Regions from separate parts of the Lachnospira sp. genome, predicted to be linked through region 3. Evidence: predicted binding sites of a transcription regulator. Region 3 holds the regulator's gene; each other region holds the start of a gene.
The links. The regulator Rex, encoded in region 3, represses fermentation and respiration genes when NADH is low (regulators of the CRP and FNR family bind a similar motif). The targets are predictions, from matches to a motif close to ATTGTTAANTANTTAACAAT.
Positions count from the first base shown of each region.

Region 1: gap (type I glyceraldehyde-3-phosphate dehydrogenase) is a predicted target of Rex. The motif match lies at 5,740-5,759, and genes of this name have one in related genera.
Region 2: asrA (anaerobic sulfite reductase subunit AsrA) is a predicted target of Rex. The motif match lies at 4,548-4,567, and genes of this name have one in related genera.

Region 1 is NZ_JAEEVD010000009.1:18,651-26,938, reverse strand. Features, by position in the region: gene QVA17_RS04070 (tocopherol cyclase family protein) at 1-388, opposite strand, end outside; gene tpiA (triose-phosphate isomerase) at 494-1,237, opposite strand; gene QVA17_RS04060 (helicase HerA-like domain-containing protein) at 1,410-3,029, opposite strand; gene QVA17_RS04055 (phosphoglycerate kinase) at 3,262-4,455, opposite strand; gene gap (type I glyceraldehyde-3-phosphate dehydrogenase) at 4,664-5,698, opposite strand; gene QVA17_RS04045 (histidinol-phosphatase HisJ family protein) at 6,030-6,839, opposite strand; gene QVA17_RS04040 (Na/Pi cotransporter family protein) at 7,222-8,288, opposite strand, start outside.
Region 2 is NZ_JAEEVD010000022.1:28,509-36,796, reverse strand. Features, by position in the region: gene QVA17_RS07025 (SPFH domain-containing protein) at 1-516, opposite strand, end outside; partial or broken gene QVA17_RS12530 (IS200/IS605 family transposase) at 693-785, opposite strand; gene QVA17_RS07020 (formate/nitrite transporter family protein) at 882-1,643, opposite strand; gene asrC (sulfite reductase subunit C) at 1,716-2,708, opposite strand; gene asrB (anaerobic sulfite reductase subunit AsrB) at 2,719-3,510, opposite strand; gene asrA (anaerobic sulfite reductase subunit AsrA) at 3,512-4,504, opposite strand; gene QVA17_RS07000 (Crp/Fnr family transcriptional regulator) at 4,755-5,426, opposite strand; gene QVA17_RS06995 (ABC transporter ATP-binding protein) at 5,480-6,238, opposite strand; gene QVA17_RS06990 (FecCD family ABC transporter permease) at 6,231-7,235, opposite strand; gene QVA17_RS06985 (precorrin-2 dehydrogenase/sirohydrochlorin ferrochelatase family protein) at 7,232-7,804, opposite strand; gene QVA17_RS06980 (ABC transporter substrate-binding protein) at 7,823-8,288, opposite strand, start outside.
Region 3 is NZ_JAEEVD010000007.1:30,544-38,831, forward strand. Features, by position in the region: gene QVA17_RS03480 (NAD(P)H-hydrate dehydratase) at 1-700, opposite strand, end outside; gene QVA17_RS03485 (hypothetical protein) at 690-1,322, opposite strand; gene QVA17_RS03490 (redox-sensing transcriptional repressor Rex) at 1,492-2,136, opposite strand; gene QVA17_RS03495 (homocysteine S-methyltransferase family protein) at 2,253-4,706, opposite strand; gene QVA17_RS03500 (vitamin B12 dependent-methionine synthase activation domain-containing protein) at 4,768-5,445, opposite strand; gene QVA17_RS03505 (ABC-F family ATP-binding cassette domain-containing protein) at 5,581-7,542, shown strand; gene QVA17_RS03510 (HU family DNA-binding protein) at 7,666-7,956, shown strand.

The DNA.
Region 1 (8,288 bases), on a different contig from region 3:
CATCGATGCTTATCATACCTGTGATGCTATTTTCCGAAGCAAAACAATCCTTACAGTTAATTGAATATGGCACAGATCTTGAAACAGCAATTTCTCCCCAGCCATAAAATTTATTAAGCTCAAGGCTATCCTCGCCCCAGCATCCAGCCTTAACCATAAGGTATGAAGGCTTAATTCCCTTGTTCTTGTTAGCCTCTAATTGGCCAAGTACTGCTTCCTTGCGGCCATGTCCTGGATTACAAAGATAATATTCTATAAAAAATGTCTTCTTTTCTCCAGTCTTCTCATTGATTCCGGTGAAATTATGCCACCACCAATCATATCCATTGAAAGCAAAACCACTAAACAGCATACACTTATTTCTTGAAACATCTGATTTTGCAAACATATCTATCTTCCTCCCTATACTAATCTGCCTTATTATTATACTAAATATAAGAAAAAAAGTGTAGTCGATATTACACATTAAGCTAATACCAACTACACTTAGATTTTAGTAATTTACAATATTGGCAAATTCTGGCTTAAGACTTGCTCCACCAACTAAACCGCCATCAATGTTCTCCTGAGCAAAAATTTCAGCTGCATTAGAACCATTAACACTACCACCATAAAGGATTCTAATCTTTGAAGCTGTATCAGCATCATAAATTTCTTCTAAATCCTTTCTGATAGAAGCACAAACTTCTTCAGCCTGCTCTGTTGTAGCAACCTTACCTGTTCCAATAGCCCAGATTGGTTCGTAAGCTACGATTGTGTTAAGTGCATCTGCTGCAGATACTCCTTCATAAGCTGCCTTAATCTGGCCCTTAACGAATGTAAGTGTAACTCCTTCTTCTCTCTGCTCAAGTGTTTCACCACAGCAAATGATAGGAATTAACTTATGTTCAATTGCCTTCTTAACCTTCTTATTAAGGAATTCATCGTCTTCCTTGAAGTACTGTCTTCTTTCTGAATGTCCAATAATTACATGTGATACACCTGCATCAACTAACATATTTGGACTAATTTCTCCAGTATATGCACCCTTTTCTTCAATGTACATATTCTCAGCACCTACACAAATGTTAGTACCCTTAGCTGCTTCTACAACTGGTACAATATCGATTGCTGGTACACAAAATACAACATCCACTGCTGTATTAGCTACATTAGCCTTTAAATCATTAACTAACTTTACTGCCTCAGATGGTGTCATATTCATCTTCCAGTTTCCCGCAATAACCTTACGTCTCATATCAAGCCTCCATTTTCCGCCAATGCTAAACGTTTACCCCTATATATTTAATTCTCACCGCACTGACAATACATTATATAAATTATATCACATTGGTTTGGTATTTTCCATACTTTTAATGAAAAAATCTAATCTTTTACGCAAAGCTTTCACATATATCTAGGTTAATAATCTATCTTCTTAAAAATGTATCAAAGATACCCCTTGCTAAAGAAGAGCCAATGTCCCCACCAAGCTTTTTACCAAAACTACCTCCAATACTATCACCAATTGACTTGCCTACTTGTCTACCAATCTTACTAGCACTTGATTGTAAGGTTCTATTATAATTGGATGAAGTTCTCCGTTTTGTTGTGCTAGTAGGCTTGTATTCTTTTGGCCTTGGATTAGTAGTTCTAGTGCTTGTAGATCTAGACCTCCTAATCGTTGGTGTGTTATTCACGTTTCTCTTTTCGTTTTGATTGTTATCTATAGTGGTTCCACTCGGATTAAGACTTTCTCTAGCCTTTAATCTTGCCATAAATTCATAAGCAGATTCATTATCAACATAAGTGGCATATTTAGTATTTAACTCATCAGAAACTATGACTTCATTTCTAGCCTCATCATTTATAGCTCCCATCATGCTTCTTGGTGGTAAAATCTTTGTTTTTTCAACTATAGTAGGAATACCATCCCTATCTAGAACCGATACTAGTGCTTCACCAATTCCTAAATTAGAAATAGTTTCGCTAATATCAAATTCCGAATTTGCTCTAAAAGACTCTGCCACAGCCCTTACCGCCTTTTGTTCCTTTGGAGTATAGGCTCTAATTGCATGAATTACCTTATTAGACAATTGAGCTAATACCTCATCAGGTATATCGTTAGGGGATTGTGTAATAAAATAAATACCCACACCCTTGGAACGAATTAATTTAACCATTTGACTAACCTTATCGATTAACACCTTTGGGGCATCATCAAAAAGCATATGCGCCTCATCAAAGAAGAAAACCATCTTAGGCTTGTCTAAATCTCCTGCCTCAGGCAGACTTTCATATATTTCGCTAATCAACCATAAAAGAAAAGTCGCATAAAGCTTTGGATTTAGCATTAACTTCTGACAGTCTAATACTTGAATCCAACCTTTTCCATTTTCATCCTGGGAAAACCAGTCATTAATATCAATTGCAGGCTCAGCAAAAAATGTCTCACCGCCGCTAGCCTCTAAAGAAACAATAGCTCTTATTATAGCTGCAATACTCTGCTTAGACATATTACCATAGCTAAGGGAGTATTTGTCCGCATTATCAGCTATATGTAAAAGCATAGCCTTTAGATCTTTACAATCTATAAGCAAAAGTTTCTCGTCATCTGCAATCTTAAAGACTATATTTAAAATGTCTGACTGCAGGTTGTTTAACTCTAATATTCTTGAAAGTAGCATAGGACCCATTTCCGAAACCGTAGTTCTTAGTGGTATGCCCTTCTCTTGATAGACATCCCAAAAAGTAACTGGAAAAGAATCTAAGCAAAAACCATATTTCTCAAGTCCCAATTTATCTACTCTATTCTTGATATTATCTGACATTTCACCAAGATATGATAACCCTGCCAAATCCCCTTTGGCATCCGCTAAAAACACCGGAACACCAAGTTCACTGAAAGATTCGGCAAGCACCTTTAGGGTTACTGTCTTTCCTGTTCCTGTAGCTCCTGCTATTAGACCATGTCTATTAGCCATTTCAGGAAAAATGTAAACCTCTTTATCATTGGCTTTACCTATCAAAATTTTATCTTCATATAACACTTCAAATTCCCCCTTGTTAATTTAAACTAACTTAATTATCTCAAATTATTATCTTAATAACAAGGTTTTATTTCACGCACTATACTTCTATCTATTCCATTCGCATCTTAATGTTATAATTTTATCAGTCTTTGTGATTATTTTAACGATACTATTTAAATAAAAACCATAGTGGTCACATATGTAGCCACTATGGCCTTATATTTATAATTTATGCAGTAAATCTTATATCTTACTTATCGTTAGCAGCAACTACACCTGGTAATTCCTTACCTTCAAGGAATTCAAGAGAAGCTCCACCACCTGTTGAGATGTGAGTCATCTTGTCACCAAATCCTAAATTATTAACAGCAGCAGCTGAATCACCACCACCGATGATTGTTGTTGCATCCTTTAAGTTTGCAAGAGCTTCAGCAACAGCTACAGTACCCTTTGCAAAGTTATCGAATTCGAATACACCCATAGGTCCATTCCAAACAACTGTCTTAGCATCCTTAAGAGCATCCTTGTATAATTCGCAAGTCTTTGGTCCAATATCCATACCCATATCGTCTGCTTCCTGATGTCCAGCTTCAACAATCTTTGAAGGAGTATCATTAGCAAATTCCTTAGTTGTTACTGTATCGATAGGAATTAATAACTTAACGCCCTTAGCTTCAGCCTTAGCCATCATTTCCTTAGCATAATCAAGATAATCATCTTCTACTAATGACTTACCAACTGAGCCACCCTTAGCCTTCTGGAAAGTATATGACATACCACCACCGATGATAAGAGTATCAACCTTATCAAGAAGGTTATTAATAACTGGAATCTTTGATGATACCTTTGAACCACCTAAGATAGCTACGAAAGGTCTAACTGGATTATTTACAGCATTACCAAGGAAGTCAATTTCCTTCTGCATAAGGTAACCAACAACAGCTGTATCAACAAACTGTGTAACACCAACATTTGAGCAATGAGCTCTATGAGCTGTACCGAAAGCATCATTAACAAATACATCAGCAATTGAAGCTAAGTCCTTAGAGAAAGCTTCACCATTCTTTGTTTCTTCTGCTCTAAATCTTGTATTCTCAAGTAAAATGATATCGCCATCGTTCATTGCTTCAACAGCAGCCTTAGCATTATCGCCAACTACAGTATCATCAGCAGCAAACTTTACTTCTTTACCAAGTAATTCTGTTAATCTCTTAGCAACTGGTGCTAAAGAAAATGCAGCATCTGGTCCCTTTGGCTTACCTAAGTGTGAGCAAAGAATAACCTTACCACCATCTGAAACTAACTTCTTGATTGTTGGAAGAGCAGCTACAAGACGTGTCTCATCAGTAATCTTATCCCCATCTAATGGTACATTAAAATCACATCTTACTAAAACTCTCTTACCCTTAACGTTGATATCATCAACAGACTTCTTATTTAGCATATTATTTTCCTCCATTATAGAAAATGATTCTGTAATTGAGCTACAGACCAATTAACACCCAAACCTTGATGTTTGATGGTCTATATCCCAATTACATCTTTTTTAAAAAAACCGGAGAACGCTATTAATAGAATTCTCCGGTTTTAATTTTTACAACTATAAATCAATAAAATTATTGATTACTTATTCTAATTAACCTAATTCTAAATTAACCTAATTCAGCGAAGTACTTGATTGTTCTAACCATCTGGCTTGTGTATGAATTTTCATTATCATACCAAGAAACAACCTGTACCTGGTATGTTGTGTCATCAATCTTAGATACCATTGTCTGTGTAGCATCGAATAATGAACCAAATCTCATACCAACGATATCGCTAGATACGATTAATTCTGTATTGTAACCGAATGATTCTGTTGCAGCAGCCTTCATAGCAGCATTGATAGAATCAACTGTTACTTCCTTATCAGACTTAACTACAGCGATAAGGATTGTTGTAGAACCTGTAGGTGTAGGAACTCTCTGAGCAGCTCCGATTAACTTACCGTTAAGTTCTGGAATAACTAAACCGATTGCCTTAGCAGCACCTGTTGAGTTAGGAACGATATTAGCAGCACCTGCTCTAGATCTTCTTAAGTCACCCTTTCTCTGAGGACCATCAAGGATCATCTGATCACCTGTGTAAGCATGAATTGTTGTCATGATACCAGACTGAATTGGAGCAAACTTGTTAAGAGCATCAGCCATAGGAGCTAAGCAGTTTGTTGTACAAGAAGCTGCTGAAATAATCTTATCATCCTTTGTTAATGTTTCATGGTTTACATTGTAAACGATTGTAGGAAGGTCATTACCAGCTGGAGCTGAAATTACAACCTTCTTAGCACCAGCATTGATATGAGCCTGTGCCTTAGCCTTTGATGTATAGAAACCTGAACACTCAAGAACTACATCTACACCAATTTCTCCCCATGGGCAGTTGTTAGCATCTGGTTCCTTGTAGATCTTAATTGTCTTACCCTTTACTGTAATTGTACCAGCCTCATCATCAGCTGTTACGTCATCTTCATGACCAAGCTCTACATATCTACCCTGTGAAGTATCATACTTTAAAAGGTGAGCAAGCATTGAAGGTGTTGTTAAATCGTTGATTGCTACTACTTCGTATCCTTCTGCACCGAACATCTGTCTGAATGCAAGTCTACCGATACGGCCAAATCCGTTAATAGCTACTTTTACTGACATAAATTGAATCCTCCTAAAAGTGATTTTACATTGAATTTTAGTTTGTTAAAAAATCAACTATTAGTTATTTTACATAAATTTTGTTTAAATATCAAGTGGTTGTCGTTTTAATTTTCACAATTCTAAAAATTTAGCAACAAACAACTAATATTTAATTTAAACCTTGTTTAAATTGCTAAAAAACCCTTGTATACAGTATGCTTTATACATATTTTAGAGTACTAAAATAAGGTTATTAGTTTCTTTTTGTTAAAAACATATAGGAAATTTTGCCCAATGCCAATTTTTTAACCTTCTAAAAACTCAAACTACAACAAAAATAATCATCTTACTAAATTTCATAAAATTCCGCTTTTCTATCCTTAAAAACGGAATAATATTTAAATCCTAATTCTTTTAGCATATTATAAACTCGATCAAATTCATATCCTAAATAATCAACACTATGAGAATCAGAACCTACGGTAATTATCTCACCTCCTAGTTCTTTATACAATTTCACTATATTAATATCAGGATTAGGATTTTTAAGACCATATTTAAGGCCCGCTGTATTAACCTCAATTCCCTTACCCTGATAAATTAATGACTTTAAAATCTCACAAAAATAGTCATAATAATCTTTCCAGTTATAATTTACATCCTTTTCTGGGGCATATCGAATTATATAGTCTAAATGACCGTAAATATCGAAGTTGTGGCAAGTTTTTATATTTTCCATAATACTCTCATAATACTTTATAATAGTATCCTTTACTGCCCTGCCTTCCCAGTAACTTGGATAGTAAGGATCTTCTCCTTCCACCAAATGAGATGAGCCAATAATAAAATCTAGCTTATTCTCAGGATCATATGAATCCACACGGCTAGCCACTGATTTCATAAGTCCCTGCTCAACTCCAACTCTTATATCAAAGGAACCTCTAAACTCCTCCTTAAGCTTTAGCATATAGTCTAAATATGCCTTAAAATCCAAATCAAAAACCACTTTTCCATCCTCAAGTGGAAAGTCATAGTCATTGTGATCTGTAAAGCAAATGCCCTTCATGCCCTTTTCTTTTGCTAACTTAATATAGGCTCTTGGGTCTGCCTCTGAATCTGAGCTAAATCTAGTATGTAGGTGGCTATCAAAACTTATCATATTAATTTTTCCTTCTCTTTATATTTATACTTTTATAATAGCCTTTATGACATCATATGGCAATTATAAGTTTGATATTTTAACGCCAAAAAAGCACAACCGGGAGGAGGTTGTGCTTTTTCCACTGTAATTAATAGTGCCGCAATCACTATTAAAAACTGTATATTAAGTTGTTCACTACTTAATGTAACTTTATTATAGCAAATATATATATACTTGCAATAGTACTTTTGCCCTATTTTTATAATTTTCTTTAATTTTAGTAGGTATGACATTTAGAATAGTTACTAAACAAGCAGTAAAATAGCCCTTTCTAGGAATTTCACTTTCTAGAAAGGGCTTTAAAAATTTTTATTTGTTATTATAACTTTAGTGTAAAGAATTAAGCTCTTGTTGTATCAATTCTTTCTCTTAAGTCATTCTCTTTTTTGTTAACATCATACTTTCTTGTGTATTCATCAAAGATAAGCATGTATTCGTCATCCTTTAATTCCTTGACGCTCTTTAAATAGCTATGAGATGCGATTTCTGAATCTTCGATCTCAATCATAGCAACTGCTATATTAGAACAGTGAGCACCAATTCTTTCCATGTTAGTTAATAAATCGTTAAAGGCAAATCCCTGGTTATAAGTACAAATACCCTTACTTAATCTAACAATGTGTCGAGTCTTTAACTCATTACATAGAATTGTAATGTGTTCTCTTAAAGGCTCTACTCTTCTTGCAAGTAATACATCGTCATTTGTAAAGGCTGTCTCTGTAATTTCAACGATTTCAAGAACCGCTGCACGTAATACACTAACTTCATACTCAGCATAGTCAGAAAAGCTTGTCTTCTTCTCGTGAAGTTCTAAGGCTACCTTTGAAAGGTTAACAGCATGATCACCTAATCTTTCAAAATCACCGATAGTATGTAAGAACTTAGTTACCTGCTTTGTCTGTGCAGGAGAAAGAGATGTACCTGTTAACTTCATAAGATAGTTACCTAACTTATCTTCGTATTTATCAATTACATTTTCCTTTTCCTGAATAACCTTATATCTTTCATCAGAGTAGTTGTTCATAAGCTCAACTGCTCTTAAAATATTCTTTCTTGACTTTCTTGCCATACCATTAATAGCTTCATGTGACTGATTAATAGCTAAATCAGGGTATGCTAAGAATCTTTCTTCAAGTAATTCAAAGTCAGCCGAATCATCTGCATCTTCTGGATTATCCTTAATAAGACGATGAACTAACTTATCAATGTACTTAATGAATGGGAATAACATAACAACTGTTGCTACTCTAAATATTGTATTAAGCATAGCAATTGTCACTGGTCTCATAGCCATATCCATAAATGGGAATCCACCAATTACAAAATTAATTGAGTAAACAACAATCGACCAAAAAATCATACCAAATAAGTCGTTAATTAAGTAAACAAGGGCTACTCTCTTACCAT
Region 2 (8,288 bases), on a different contig from region 3:
TTCCATTGATTCACGGATAGCAGCTGGTGGGTTAATATTCTTTAATTCTACTCTATTGATCTTGATACCCCATGGATCTGTGGCAGCGTCAATAGTTTCAAGCATCTTTGAATTAATCTGATCTCTAGATGTAAGTGTTTCATCAAGAGTCATATCACCAATGATGTTACGTAGTGTTGTTGCTGTTAAATTTTCAATAGCAACGATTGGGTTCTCAACTCCGTATGTATATAACTGTGGATTGAAAATCTTGAAATATACAATTGAGTCGATCTGCATTGTTACATTATCCTTTGTGATTACTGGCTGTGGTGCAAAATCTGCAACTTGCTCTTTAATTAGAACTTTTCTTGAAATTCTATCAATAATAGGAATCAAGATGTGAATACCTGCACTCCATGTAGATTTATACCTACCTAATCTTTCAATTACATAAGCATTTGCCTGTGGAACAATTCTAATTGAGCACAACAAAATGACAACTAAAACTGCTAAAACAATTAAAAAAACTGGCATAATTTTTACCTCCATTATTATCAGCCTTTATTTTTTGTGTACTGATTTGTTAAATTTATAATAACATCATTTACAAAAAAATAAAACATATATATTTACATTTTAATAACTTAAACGTGGTATTTTTGACACATTAGTGGATTTTACACATTTTCATTCTAATCTCTGCAATTAAAAAGCTTGGTATAAAAATCTCTCATATACTTAGGTGTGAACACTATATGGTACTTACACATCCATTTAGTGTGTGCTAAAGAAAAAACAACCAAGTCTTATTAGACAAGGTTGTTTCTTCCATTTATACAAACACACTTTACAAATATGAGAATCTAGCTAATTTCCTCTAAGTGTACTTATAAGTTTTTTTATTTTTCTCTAGCACCAACATAATAAGGAACGGCAATAAATAAAATACCACCTACCATATTACCAAGTGTTACCCATAAGAGGTTATGGAAATAACCTGCTGTTGTAACTGCTACACCACATGGGTTTAAAAGAGCTTCTGTAAGGAGAGTCATGTTAGCAATACTATGCTCAAAACCTGATGTAATAAAGGCAAATAAGCACCAGAATACCATGATTAACTTAGCAGAATCAGACTTAGCTCTAAAACCTGACCAAACAGCAAGGCAAACTAACATGTTACAAAGAATAGCTCTTGTAAAAAGTTCAGGAGCTGTTGCTGACATTTTACCAAGTGCGCCATTAGCCATAAATGTACCTACAGCACCCTTAGCAAGTCCTGTGTAGTTGTAAATTAATGCAAGTACAACTGCACCAGCCCAGTTACCAAGGTAACAAACGATCCATACCTTAATAGCATCAAAAATTGATGTCTTCTTCTTTAAAACACCTGCTGTCATTACAAGGTTATTACCTGTAAAAAGTTCTGCACCACAGATTACAACAAGTGAAAGTGCGATACCAAATGAAGCACCCATAACTGTCTTAGTTGCAGGAGCTCCACCTAGCTGACCACCAATAGTAAAAATAAGTAAAATACCAAAACCGATAAAAGCACCGGCAAGCATTGATAATAAGAAATATCCAATAGGATTCTTTTTAAGTAAGCTTGCTTTACTTGCTGCACCATTAGCAGCCATTTCAAATTCATCTTTAAACATAAATTTACTCCTTTAATCTTTGCTTTTTTAAGGCCTAATTAGCTTTTTAGCATACCCCAAGCCTTTAAAAAATTAATGTTTATTATCGAAATGAATGCCTTCCCAATACACGTTATTATTCATAATAGTCTCTGGCATTAATTCTACATCTTTAAGTGCGAATTCTTTGAACTTTTCAAAGCCTACGCGATCAATAATGTAACCAATATGCTCTTTTCTAGCTGGAGCGTTTGGTGAAATATATTCTTCAACGAACTTATATGTATTCTTGATGATCTTAACAATATTTTCTTCATCAGCCCATACAAGGAAGTCCTTACCAAGTCTAGGATTCTTCTTACCTGTACGTCCCATGATTGTAAGCTTATAATACTTCTTTTCAGATCTTGTCCAAGCTCTTGTAGGACACTTTGTAACACAAACACCACAACCAATACATTTTTCAGTATCTCTTACAATCTTGTAGTTTTCCATACGAAGTGCTGAAACTGATAAAGATGTACAACCCTTAACACAAGCGTTACAGCTAATACATCTATCAGGATCATATTGTGGCATTGTCATACCAATAATACCAAAATCGTGCATACGAACCTTAGCACAGTCGTTAGCACATCCTGTACATGCAATCTTAAAGTGAAGGTCGTTAGGGAAGATTTCCTTATCGATTCTTCTTGCAAGCTTTGATGTATTATAGTTAGCAAATGGACATACATTATTACCGATACATGCAGATACATTTCTTGTACCTGATGCTGAATATCCATTAACATTTTCCTTATCTTCTGGATTCTGATTAATTCCTACCTTCTCAATAATTGGCTGAAGTAATTCATTAACCTTGTCCATATCTTCAAGATGAATACCTTCAATTTCAAAACCCTGACGAGTTGTTAAATGAACATATCCATTACCATATTCTCTAGCAATTTTTTGTACCATACCAAGTACTTCGGCATCTAGATAACCACCTGGAACTCTAATTCTAGAAGCTCCTATACCACGCTCTTTACTAATACGCCATGCATGTTTTTTGGCTTTTTTTGTATTTATATCAAGACTCATAGAAACCTCCTTAATCAAATAATTCCTTAGCTTCAGTGTAATTAAATACTGGTCCATCTAAGCAGACATACTTGTCATCCATCTTACAGTGACCACATTTACCAACACCACAGCACATCTTTCTTTCATATGAAGTCCAAATCTGCTCATCTTCTATACCAAGCTTTTTAATTTCCTGGATTGTAAACTTAATCATAATTGGAGGTCCAACACAGATAAATACTGCATTCTTAGAATCTTCAAACTTAAGGTCTGGAATATATTTAGTAACCATTCCCACAGGACCTTCATAGCCCTCTGGTGCTGCATCTACAGTCTTAATTACATTAATTGTCTTAGCCCATTCTTCAAAATCTGCCTTAAATAAAACATCTTCAGGGCTCTTAAAACCTGCAATAAGTGTTGTTGAAACTGCATCTTTAGGATTAGCTGCAAAATGCTGAATAACACCTCTCATTGGAGATACACCAGTACCACCACCAATAATTACGACTTCCTTACCCTTAAAGTTTTCAATATCAAAACCGTTACCATATGGTCCACGAATAAGTAACTTATCACCAACATAGTTTTCAAAAACTTCATCAGTAACCTTACCAACTCTTCTAATTGTAAAATCTACTAAGCCATCAGCAATACCACTTACTGAAATTGGAGCTTCACCATACTTTGGAATTGAAATTTCAAAGAACTGTCCTGGCTTAACATCACCATCAAATTCCATACGGAAAGTATATTCTAAATTAGTATGTTTAATTACTTCTTTTATCTCAGAAGGAAATGGAACGTATTCGTTTTTCATATTAACCTTCCTCCTTTGCTAATCTATTAAGAATTGCTGCATGTGAAATGTATTCAGGACAGACGTCATCACATCTACCACAACCTACACACATTGAGTAGCCAAATCTCTTTTCAAAATCGTAATGCTTATGCATAACCTTAAATCTTATACGGTCAGCCTGGCTCTTTCTAAATTCGAAACCACCAGCAATCTGTGAATAGCCATCAATCTGACATGATGCCCAAACTCTTCTTCTTTCACCAACCTTAGGATTATCCTTATAGAAGATATCCTGCATTGTAAAGCATGTACATGTTGGACAGACGAAATTACATCTTCCACAACCAATACATCTAGAACCATATTCTTCCCAAATAGGATTATCCTTAGTAGCCTTTGAAAGATTCTTAGGAATTGAAACCTTCTGCTTGTTTTCTGTTACATAGTCAGGTGTAACATCTAACTTGCTCTCTTCATTAAAGATAGCAACAAAGTCTTCATTCTTAGCATCTACTAAAACCTTGTCTCCATCTAGCTTTAAATATAAATCGTAGTCGTCAGCCTTATTAGTTCCCATAGCAACACAGTAACCTGAATCGCAAGAGTGCTCACAACCCATTAAGCAAAACTTAGCTCTTGCTCTTACTCTCTGGTAATAGAAATCGCCAAATTTATTATCAAGGTAAATCTGATCTAGTCTTTTAAGTGCATGCATATCACATGCTCTAAGGAAAATTAATAGGTCCTTAGTTGGTCCCTTTGGAACAGTAGTTTCATCTTCTGTAAAGTAGAAAAGAGTTTCGTTAATTGATAATAAAGCCTCTTTAAATGAATAATCGGATTTTTTATTCCATTCAATTTCATCAAGACTTGTAACCTTATCATAGCGAACAACGTCTACTTCTGAAAATGTACCGTCTCCTTTTTTTACTACAGGTGCATAAATATCATGTGTTTCCTGTAATGTCTTAAATATGGATTCCATCTTTTCTTTAGATAATTGATAACCCATAACACATCTCCTTTCCTTTACAAAAAGCGAATTTTATTTACGGATTGTTTTTTATTTAACAATCTTAATAACAAAGTTTTCCCCGTCCCTTTTTCTTAAAAAAAAATAAAAATTCAACAAAAAGTAAATTAAAAACCGGTCATACTTGATAATAATTATCAATTAAAACCGGTTTAAAATCTGTGATATATGTCACGCTCTATTCATTTTTGTTAAAAAATAATCAAAATTCGTCATATTTTTAGTAAATTTATACTATGGTTTTTAAACCATCCATATCTAAAACAGTAAGAACACCCTTTTCGTGCTTTATTATTTTTTCTTTTTTTAATCTAGAAATTATTCTCGATACAGTTTCCCTTTTAGCCCCTACCATATTAGCTAAAAGTGTTACTGTCACTTCAAATCTTATTCTTCTTCCACTTTCCACATCTTTACCATAGTCTCTTGCAAGTTTCCACAATCTTGCTGCAAGTCTTTTCTCAATTGGGAAAGTTCCGTTAGAATTACCTGTTTGTCTATACAATCTTCTTAGTTTATGAGCTAGAGAATTATATACAATTCTAAAGGCTTCATAGTCCTTAGCAAAATACTTATCTAAGTCCTTAACATAAATTTTAAGTAAGCTTACTTCACTTAGTGTTTTAGCAGCAATTGATGTTTTATCATCTTGCATGCATACCTCGTTAATAATTTCTCCTTCAGTGCATATAAATATAACTCTTTCATCCCCATATCTAGAATTTCTGTATAGGGAAACATAACCCTCAACGATTATGTACATATACTCTATTTTATCTCTTTCAATAAAGAGCACTTCGCCCTTGTCCTTATTAATAAGCTTGCCCAATTTAAAAAGATTATCTCTACTTTCTTTAGATAACTTATTTAGGACATTTCTTGATTTTACCTTACTGTTCATAGACTAAATATCTAATCCTTTCGAATATTAGCTTTTTTAGAATTTAATATTAACTATATTACTAAGTATTCTGTTTCTCCATCAACTTCTACACTTTTTATCTTACAATCAAAAACTTCTTCTATAACGCCTGAATCTATGCAGGCTTTAGGGCTATTGCAGGCCACAACTTTTCTATCTTTCATAACAACAATTTCATCAGCAAGTTTAAGAGCCTGACCTATATCATGCATTACAATAACCACTGTCTTTCCTTTTTTTGCAAGATCTCTAATAAGCCTATAGATATCTCTTTTACTAGCAAAATCCAGGAAATTCATAGGTTCGTCCATAACCATATAAGGGCTATTTTGAGCTAGCTGCATACTTAAAAAGACACGCTGCTGTAAACCTCCTGATAATTCATTTAGTATTTTGTCTTTATAATCTAAAAGATTAGTGTATTCTAGGGCTCCCATAATGGCCGACTTATCTTCTTTGCTCATTTTTCTTGTAAAGCCCATATAAGAAAATCTACCATGCTCCACTAATTTCTTTACTGAAATATTCAAGTTATTATCCCTAAACTGAGGCATAAATGAGAGCCTTTTCGCTCTTTGTCTAAAGCCTAATAACAAGAAATCTTCATCATTAAGAAGTATTTTCCCTGAAGTCACCTTACTCATACCATTAAGAGTCTGTAAAAGAGTAGTTTTACCACACCCATTAGGTCCAATAATAGCTGTAATCTTTCCCTCTTTAAAAGAAACAGAAATATCCTTTAAGATTGGAGTTTTTGAGACTTCCACACTAACATTACAAAACTTAAGCATTAAGTCTTCTACCTCCTTTTCTCATGAGTAAATATAGGAAAAATGGGCCTCCTGCAAGGGACAATAAAATTCCTACTGCTAATTCATATGGTGCAAATATAACTCGTCCCAAAAGGTCAGCAACTACTACAAGTAAAGATGCAATAAGCATTGATGATGGAACTAAAATTTTGGCATCATTTCCAAAAATGCTTCTAGCTATATGAGGCACAATTAAGCCCACAAAGCCTATTAAACCTGCAAAACTTACAACTAGGCCTGCTAGAAAACTGGCAATAATTACAAAAATCATTCTAAATAAGTTTACTCTAAGGCCAACCGAGTAAGCTACACCATCTCCTAAAGCTAAGATATTTAGAGCCTTAGAAAGAATAATTGTAATTATAATCGCTATGGAAATTCCTATAGCAGGTAAAAAAAGAGCATCCATTGTAACTCCAGCTAGAGAGCCTACTAGGAAATTAGTTGCATTTACATTAACATCTGAATCTAAAACTTTTATTACACTCATACCCGCTGATAAAAAGCTAGAAATTGTAATACCTGCCAAAACAATAGTAATTCTTGACTTTTCTGCAATATAAGCCAAAGTTAGTATTACAAGAGATGTTACAAATGCACCAATAAAAGCCATCATCGGTTTTAAAAATAAGTTATTAGGTGCAATTATCATAGAAAGCATTACAAAAAAGCCTGCACCTGAATTAACACCTATGGTATTAGGACTTGCTAGGGCATTGTTCATTACACTTTGTAGAATGACCCCTGCTATTCCTAAACCAGCGCCACAAAGAATTCCTCCAAGCACTCTTGGTAAACGCACCGACCAAATTATTACAGCCATCTTAGAACTTGTATCCCTAAAAGACAAAACATTTAAAAGATCCTTTAAGGGAATGTTTACACTGCCATAAACTAATCCAAGTATGGAAAAGATAACTAGTAAAATAAATACAAAAACAAGAATGCTTTTTTTACAAAAATTATTTTTTATCATAGTCCAGTCCCATCTAATAATTCGTTGGCTAAATCAATTAAGTACTTACGTCTTTTGCCTGAATCTGGCATTGTTTCTTTAGCAACTATTCTAGCCTCTGCTAATTGATCTAGAATTTCTTCAATATCACTAGGAATTGATTCTTCTATTTTCTTTCTAAGTCTTATGGCTACCTGAGGTCCAGCTCCACTTGTAGATACCCCCACAACAAGCTTTCCCTTTTTCATAACCGATGGAAAAATAAAATCACACATATCTGGCACATCTACCACATTTACAAGAAGATTTAACTTCCTAGCATCACTATATACTATCTCATTAAGCTTAGTATTATCTGTGGCAGCTACCACGTAATCCGCCTTTTCTAGGATTTCTTTATAATACTTTTCTTCAATAAGTTCCATTCTATCTGCATATTTTTTAATTTCATCAGATATTCTATCTGCTATTAAAGTGATTTTTGCGTCAAATGCTAACAACCTTTCCACTTTTTCTAAAGCAATGTTTCCACCGCCAATTATAAGTCCATGTAGATTTGTTACATCCACAAAAAACGGAAAATAAGCCATAGTCAATTCCTTTCCCTTTTAGTTTTTAGGATAAATAATATCTGCTAGTTTCTTGTAAGCCTCGCCCCATTTTGCATTTGGTTTAGAGTTATATAACATCTTATCTAAAACATAATAGTTATTATTCTTAACAGCTGTAAGTGAATTCCATGCCGGATTACTAATTAAAAGCTTATTTACATTTTCTAGGGCCTTATCTACATCACTGCCCTGAACTGTAACAAAGATATAATCTGGATCTTCAAGTAAAATAGCCTCCATACTTAAGTCTTCTAAACTCTTATTAGAATCTGCAATATTAACTGTATCCAAATCCTTTAAAATCTCGCCACCAACTGTACCAGTACTTGTTTTAACCTTAACTGAAGAAGCGGCTGCTCGTATAAATAAAACCTTTGGCTTTCTGCCATCAATCTGACTTTTAGCTGCTTCAATCTGATTACTAACATCTGTTACATTTTGCTTATATAAGTCATCTCTTTTT
Region 3 (8,288 bases):
TGGCATCTTTCGGACTTTGAACTTCTTTTGCCCCACCAATTTCCTTTAGTTTCTGGCTATCATTAAGGCCAATAGGTGTAGAGACTATCTCTCCTGCATAACTTGGACCCTTGCCACAATAAAGGCCGATTTTCTCATAGCCAAAGCAAATGGTCTTATCTGCTTTTATGCAAGTCCCATAAATTTTGGAAGTTGAGGCATCAAGACCAGATGGAAGGTCAAGAGCTATGACATATGGCTTAGGCTCAGATAAAGAATTGATATAGTCAATTAATTCCTTATATTTGCCCTCAATATCTCTTTTTAAGCCCACTCCAAAGAGGCCATCAATAATGCAGTCATAATCCTTATTTAAGTTCTTGATTTCCTCTAAATCTTTATAGATTGTAAGGCCTAGGGCCTTTAACATTTCCTGCTGTGTCTCATTTTGCTTAGTAAATTTACTGCCAAGCAAAAGGATGTCTAAATTCGTGTAACCTGCCAAATAAAGCATTCTAGCTACTGCTAGGGCATCTGCCCCATTATTTCCTGCAGCGGCAGTAATAAAGAATTTATCCTTTTCCTTAAAGTCCTTTATTATTTCATTAAAGGCTGTTTTTGCTGCCTCTTCCATAAGCAAAAGAGAAGGGACCTTTAAAATATCTATCGTATATTTATCGATAGCTGCTGCCTGATTACTATCAATTAGTTCAATCTTCATTTTTCCTGTCTCCCATTATTTTAAAGTCGCCATTTAACTTATCTAGTTCGTTACTAAAGTCCGGGCCAAAGATATCGTGCATATAGGTATACATTTTCTCATTAGCCTCTTCCTTATCCTGTCTTATAACGATGTTCTTCTTTAACTTGATTCTTGTTTGATCTATTAGTTTAGACAAAAGCTCAATATCCTCTGCGTTGTTATTAAGCCTTTCATAGACCACCTTTAGCGTTTCCGCAATTAAGTGCTTGTTAGCATTGGCAAGCTCCTTTGGAAAATCTAAAGCCTCATCTTCAAGTTTAGCAATCTTATCCTTTGCCTCTTGAATTAGACGCTGATTTTGCTCCATCTTCTTTTTCTTGGCCTCACTATTATCATCATCCTCCATGGCCTCAACTACTTCCTGGATTAGCTGATTTTTAATCTTTTTGACCTCTTTTATATCATTGTGAGCTTGTCCTTGTTGCTTTAATAATTCATTGACTTCTTTTTCCCAGTATTTAATCTCGTCTGTTTTATATTTTGCAGGTATTAATTTGTACCATCTCTCATCTAAAGTAAGGATGGGAACTCCTGCAATTCCCTCTAAATCCTTGATCTTCTCATACGAAAAATTTGTCATTTATATCCCCCAAAAATAACTAAGATTATTTATATTTTAATTATCTTACATTCTAAAAAAGAAAACAAGAAAATTAATATAAAATAAAAAGAACCTAGATTATAGGTTTGGCTTTTAAAAGCCTATCCTAGCTCTAGGTTCTTAATAATTTCTCTTTAATTAATAGCTCTTAGTGTTTCTCTTGATTAGCTATTGCATAAGAAAGTCTCATTAAACTTTCTGATAAATGAACGTTCTCAACAATAACGTCCTTTGGAAGATTTAAATCTACTGGTGCAAAGTTCCAAATTGCCTTAATTCCCGCCTCAACAACGATATTAGCAACTTCCTTAGCAGCTACCTTAGGTAGTGTAAGAGCTACGATTTCAATATTGTTGTCCTTAATAAACTGGGCAATTCCCTCAGAGTTATAAACCTTAACTCCTGCAACTTCTTTTCCAGCAACTTCAGGGTTATTATCAAATAAGCCCTTGATTACAAATCCACGCTTAGAAAAGTCTGAATAATTACAAATAGCGCGACCAATATTACCAGCACCAACTACAATCATGTTATGTGGTTCGTCTACGCCTAAAATCTTACCAATCTTGTCATAAAGATACTTAACATTATAACCGTATCCCTGCTGGCCAAAGCCACCAAAATTATTAAGATCTTGTCGAATCTGAGAAGCTGTTACTTTCATCTTCTCACTTAATTCTTTAGAAGAAATGCGCTGTACATCATTCTCAACCAGCTCACCAAGATATCTATAATACCTTGGCAGTCTTCTAATAACAACCGCCGATATCTTCTTTTCTTCTTTCTCTTCCATATCCTTACTCCATTCTTACTTCTATATAAATCATCAAGTGCTAAACTTGCGATGTATTTGTGCTTCTTGCATTATATACTAATGTTAAAAAAATGTCAAAATACATTTATCACAATTTAACCGAGCACTCTTTTAGCAATATCTACAGACTCCTTAGCATCGGCTGCATAAAAATCTGCATCTATTTCTTTTGCATATTCTGGGGTCAGTACAGCACCACCTACCATGACCTTACAATCAAGATTATTTTCACGAATAAGCTGAATTGTTTCCTTCATAGAAACAAGAGTTGTAGTCATAAGCGCTGATAGGCCGCAAAGGTGAACATCATTATCTCTAATAGCGTTAACAACATCCTCGTATGGCACATCCTTACCTAAATCAATAACCTCATAGCCATAGTTTTCAAGTAATACCTTAACAATATTTTTTCCAATATCATGAACATCGCCTTTAACTGTGGCAATGACAATCTTTCCCTTTGAAACTGTCTCATCACTATCTTTATTAAGGGTTTCCTTAATTACATCAAAGGCCTCTGATGCTACTGAAGCTGCCATAATTAGCTGAGGTAGGAATAGAGTTCCTTTTTCAAATTCCACGCCAATCTCATCAAGGGCTGGAATTAAGGACTTATTTACAATGTCCATGGAATCCATCTTAGTTAGTAACTCTCTTGTTACTGCTGCACCTTCACTTTTAAGGCCCTTCTTTACAGCATAAGCTAAATCTGAAAGCTCGTAATTTCCTTTCTTTTCCTGAAGGTTAATATTAGTGTTTGCGCTTGGATTATTTCCTGCTGTCTTTGCTTCTGATACAGGAACTATCTTAGTTTGAGGCATATTTGCATAGGCTGCCACATAATCTACTGAGTTCTCATCAAAGCAAGCAAGTACCTTAAAGGCTCTAATTGCTCCCATCATCTCAGGAAGGTTTGGATTAATAATACATAAATCTAAACCTGCCTGAAGAGCCATGGTTAAGAAAATGTGATTAACTAATACACGATTTGGCAAACCAAAGGAAATATTAGAAACACCAAGAATTGTCTTAAGTCCTAGCTCATTCTTAACTGTTTGTAGGGCTTTAAGCGTTTCTCTTGCCCCTTCCTGTTCTGCTGAAACTGTTAAGGTAAGGCAATCAATGTAAATATCCTTCTTATCAATTCCAATGCTTGTGGCTCTATCTAAAATCTTTTTTGCAATCTTTACTCTATCCTCGCCCTTCTTTGGAATTCCATCTTCATCAAGAGCTAGACCAATTACTGCTGCACCGTATTTCTTACAGATTGGCAATATATTTTTTAAGGACTCCTCTTCACCATTAACAGAGTTTACTAGGGCTCTACCGTTGTAAACTCGAAGGGCAGCCTCTAAAACTAAAGGATCTGTGGAATCAATCTGGAGAGGCACATCAACCACTGACTGTAGGGCTTTAATTGTGTCCACCATCATCTCCACTTCATCAATACCTGGCACGCCTACATTTACATCTAAAATGTCAGCACCGGCGCTAGTTTGCTCTAGAGCCTGACCTAAAATGTAGTCCATATCTCTATCTTTAAGAGCCTGCTGGAACTTCTTCTTACCTGTAGGGTTAATTCGCTCACCTACGGCTCTTGGCTCATTTACAACGCAAGTCTTAGTGGCTGAACAAATAGCTGCAGGAACCTCAACAGGCTCTGCCTTAATGTTGCCATTTTCCTTAAACATCTTACTAAGTTCTTCTATAAATTCAGGATTAGTTCCGCAACAACCTCCATAAATCTTAATGCCATACTTTCTTAAATCCTTCATAAGAAGGGCAAAATCCTTGGCTGTGACATTATAAAGGTTTGTCTTTGGGTCTGGAAGGCCTGCATTAGGCTTTAAAACTAGCGGAGTGTTAGTCCATTTTCTAAGTTCCTTAATAACTGGCTCTAATTCCTTTGGACCAAGAGAGCAGTTAATTCCAAGGGCATCCACATCAAGGCCTGAAATTGTAAGGCCAAAAGCGGAAATGCTACAACCTGTAAAGGTACGTAAATTTTGTTCAAAAGTCATAGTTGTAAGAATTGGCAAATCTGAGTTTTCCCTTGCTGCAAGCACAGCTGCCTTAAGGTCAAGCAAATCTGTCATAGTCTCAAATACCACCAAATCTGCCCCTGCTGCAGCACCAGCCTTTACGCATCTAGCATACATGTCATAAGCTGCCTCAAAGGAAAGCACCCCTGTGGGCTCAAGTAGGATTCCAATTGGGCCTAAATCAAGGGCTACTAAACCCTCTGGCTTTACCTTATCTCTTGCCTTAATTGCAAGCTTAATACCTGCAGTTACAAGTTCTTCCACGGAATGGCCGCACTCCTCGAGCTTATATTCATTTCCACCAAATGTATTGGCATAGACAATATCTGAACCGGCCAAAAAATATTTTTCATGAATTGACTCTATTAATTCAGGATTAGTGATATTAAGCATTTCCGGTGTTTCCCCCACCTTCATGCCTGCTGCCTGAAGCATGGTTCCCATGGCGCCATCAAGTAGCACATAGTCCTTTTTTAAGAGTTCCTTAAACTTTTCCTTCTTAGTCATTTTTTTACTCCTCATTTATTACAATACACATTTACTTTATTACTTGTTTTAAGAATACCGCTTAATAGCAGTGATTTCCTGATTTTAAAATGTTACAATTTCCCATCAAATTGCAATCTGCGCAGTTTCTATTAGCCTTTTTAATTTCCTCTTTACTAAGGCCAATAATTGCGGTTACTGACTTTGTAGGAATCATCATGTGGGAATTCCCAACGGTTATTCCTATCTTTTTTGTGGCATCAAGAACCTTCACGAAATCTTTTTGATGACTTAGAGGCAAGTCGCCATAACCTATGCCAAATCTAAAGGTCATCTTATATTCCTTAAATTCTTCCCTAATAATATTCTCAACTTTATTACAAACCTGCTCAATGGCGGCGCTTGAAAATGCATCAAAAACCACTGATTTAGCCAGATTTGTGTGAGATAGAATTCTTATGTTTCTATCAATGCCCTCACCTATGGTAACTGCCATGGCTACAGCTTTTTCGCAGTTTGCAAGGTGATTTTTTATAGAATTACCCTTTAGGGTAAGGTTTGTATTTGAAAATGTAATGCCCTCGCTAGTTTCACTAAAGTCAAAGACTTTGTAGATATATCTAGGACTTGCTAGCTTTCTAACCTCTTCCTCGCACTCATCAATCATAGCAAGAAGTGTGTCGTCTATCTTGGTGTTACGATAACCAAGGTAGCGGAGGGCTTCGGATTTGTCGATTTTATCTAAGATTATGTTTTTCATAATAATTTCCTTTTTTACAATAGAGTGCAATCATAGATTGCGCACACATTGCAATTTTACTTTTTTCTATTTATAATCGTCAAGTAAATATAAACGATTATAAGAATTTTTTATTAGGATATTTTGGAGGTTTAGATGATACTTTCAGTGAACAATCTAAGCAAGTCTTTTGCTACAGATGTGATTATAAAGGACTGTACTTTTAATATAGAGGATCATGAAAAGGCTGCCATCATTGGTATTAATGGTGCTGGTAAATCTACTTTACTTAAGATGATCGTTGGCGAGGAGCCTCTTGATAGTGGTTTAGTTACTCTATCAAAGGGCAAGACACTTGCTTACCTTGCTCAGCAGCAGGAACTTAATTCGGGTAAAAGTATTTATGATGAATTGCTTGAGGTTAAGCAGTATGTCATTGATATGGAAACTGAGCTTCGTGACATTGAATCAAGAATGGGAAGCACTAAGGGCGAGGAACTTGACGCCCTACTTAATAAATATAACAGCTTAAATCAGAAGTTTGAAATGGCCAATGGTTATGCCTACAAGTCAGAAATCGTGGGTGTTTTAAAGGGTTTAGGTTTTAGTGAAGAAGACTTTAGTCTTAATGTAAATACTCTATCCGGTGGTCAAAAAACTAGAGTTGCCCTTGGTAAAATTCTTCTTTCAAGTCCAGATATTATCTTACTTGATGAGCCTACTAACCACTTGGATATGGAGTCTATTGCATGGCTTGAAAACTACTTACTTAACTACAACGGCGCTGTAGTTTTAGTTTCTCATGATAGATATTTCCTTGATAAGATTGTATCTAAGGTTATTGAGATAGACCAGGGAGTTGTGACTACATTTTCAGGAAACTATACAGATTACGCAGCAAAGAAGGCGGTCCTTCGTAACATGAAGTTAAAGGAATACCTAAATCAGCAGCGTGACATCAAGCATCAGGAGGCGGTTATTACTAAACTTAAGCAGTTTAACCGTGAGAAATCCATTAAGAGAGCGGAATCTCGTGAGAAAATGCTTGATAAAATCGAGGTTATAGAAAAACCCACAGAAATCGATGACAAGATGAAGATTAAGTTAGAGCCTCAGGTTATAAGCGGTAATGACGTACTTACAATTAAAGGTCTAACTAAGTCTTTTGATGACGTGACTTTATTTAAAAATTTAGATTTAGAAATTAAGAGAGGCGAGCGCGTGGCACTTATTGGTAACAACGGTACTGGTAAGACTACTATTCTTCGTCTTATAAATGGCCTTATACCGGCAGATTCAGGCACAATCATGCTTGGTTCAAAGGTAGAAATTGGTTATTACGATCAGGAACACCACGTCCTTAACCCTGATAAGACTTTATTTGAGGAAATTAGTGATGCTTATCCGGACCTTAATAACACTAAGATTCGTAACACCCTTGCTGCTTTCCTCTTTACAGGAGACGACGTATTTAAGTATATTCGTGACTTATCTGGTGGTGAGAGAGGACGAGTTTCCCTTGCAAAGCTTATGCTTTCAAATGCTAACCTACTTATTCTTGATGAACCTACTAACCATTTGGACATTGTATCTAAGGAGATTCTTGAAAATGCCCTAAATAGCTACACTGGAACAGTTCTCTACGTTTCTCATGATAGATATTTTATTAATACTACTGCTACAAGAATCGTGGAACTTACTAATAAAACTACCGTTAATTACATTGGTAATTACGATTATTACCTAGAAAAGAAGGACATTTTAACAGCTGCCGCAGTGGATGAGGCCTTAAAAAATGACCCTAGTCTTCTAGATAGCCCTAAACAAGCGACAGTTACTGCATCCACTAGTAATTCAAACACTAATTCTAAGGAAGAATGGAAACTTTCAAGAGAAGAGCAAAATCGTCTTAAAAAGGCTAAGAATGAACTCAAAAAAGTGGAGGCAAAAATCGAAGAATTAGAGGAAAAAATAAAAAAATTAGACGAAGAGTACGCAGATCCTAGCATTGCAAGTAACACTGGTAGATTGATGGAGATACATAAGGAGAAATCCAGTGTTGAAGCGGATTTGAACGACCTCTATGAAAAATGGGAAACTCTTTCTGAGAGTATATAATTCTCGATAAATCCCATAAAATCGGCATTTTTCAAGTTAAAAATGTTGACAAGATAAAAAAATCGTAGTATAAATGATTTATAATTATTAAAACTTAATAATCTTAAGGAGGAAATAGTTTTTATGAACAAGACAGAATTAGTTGCTGCTATCGCAGAAAAGGCTGAACTTTCAAAGAAGGATTCAGAGAAGGCTCTTAAGGCTTTTGTAGAAACAGTATCTGAAGAACTTAAGAAGGGTGAGAAGATCCAGTTAGTTGGTTTCGGTACTTTCGAAGTTGTTGAAAGAGCTGCTAGAACAGGTAAGAATCCTCAGACAGGTAAGTCTATTAAGATTCCTGCTTCTAAGGCACCTAAGTTCAAGGCTGGTAAGGGCTTAAAGGAAACAGTTAACGCTGGCAAGAAGAAGAAGTAATTCACCTTTTGCAGACACTAATTGTTTACGAACAATGTAAGGAAAAGACTACATTCATTGCGAATGTAGTCTTTTTTTTAATTTTATCCTACTTTTTAGTTTCCGTTTTCTTTCTAGAATTTATATTTAGTTTATACTCTTTCATACTTTCTTCAGCTCTTTGTCAAATCACGTTCACAAAATCACGATATTATATTTTCAGAGTTAAGGAAGAAGTTAATAACTCTCCCTAATACATTATCTTCTTATACATAACTTAACTCAAAATCTTTTTCATAAATTAACGACTAACCTTCCTCCCCCTACGAGGTTAGTCTAGCGGATTACATTTC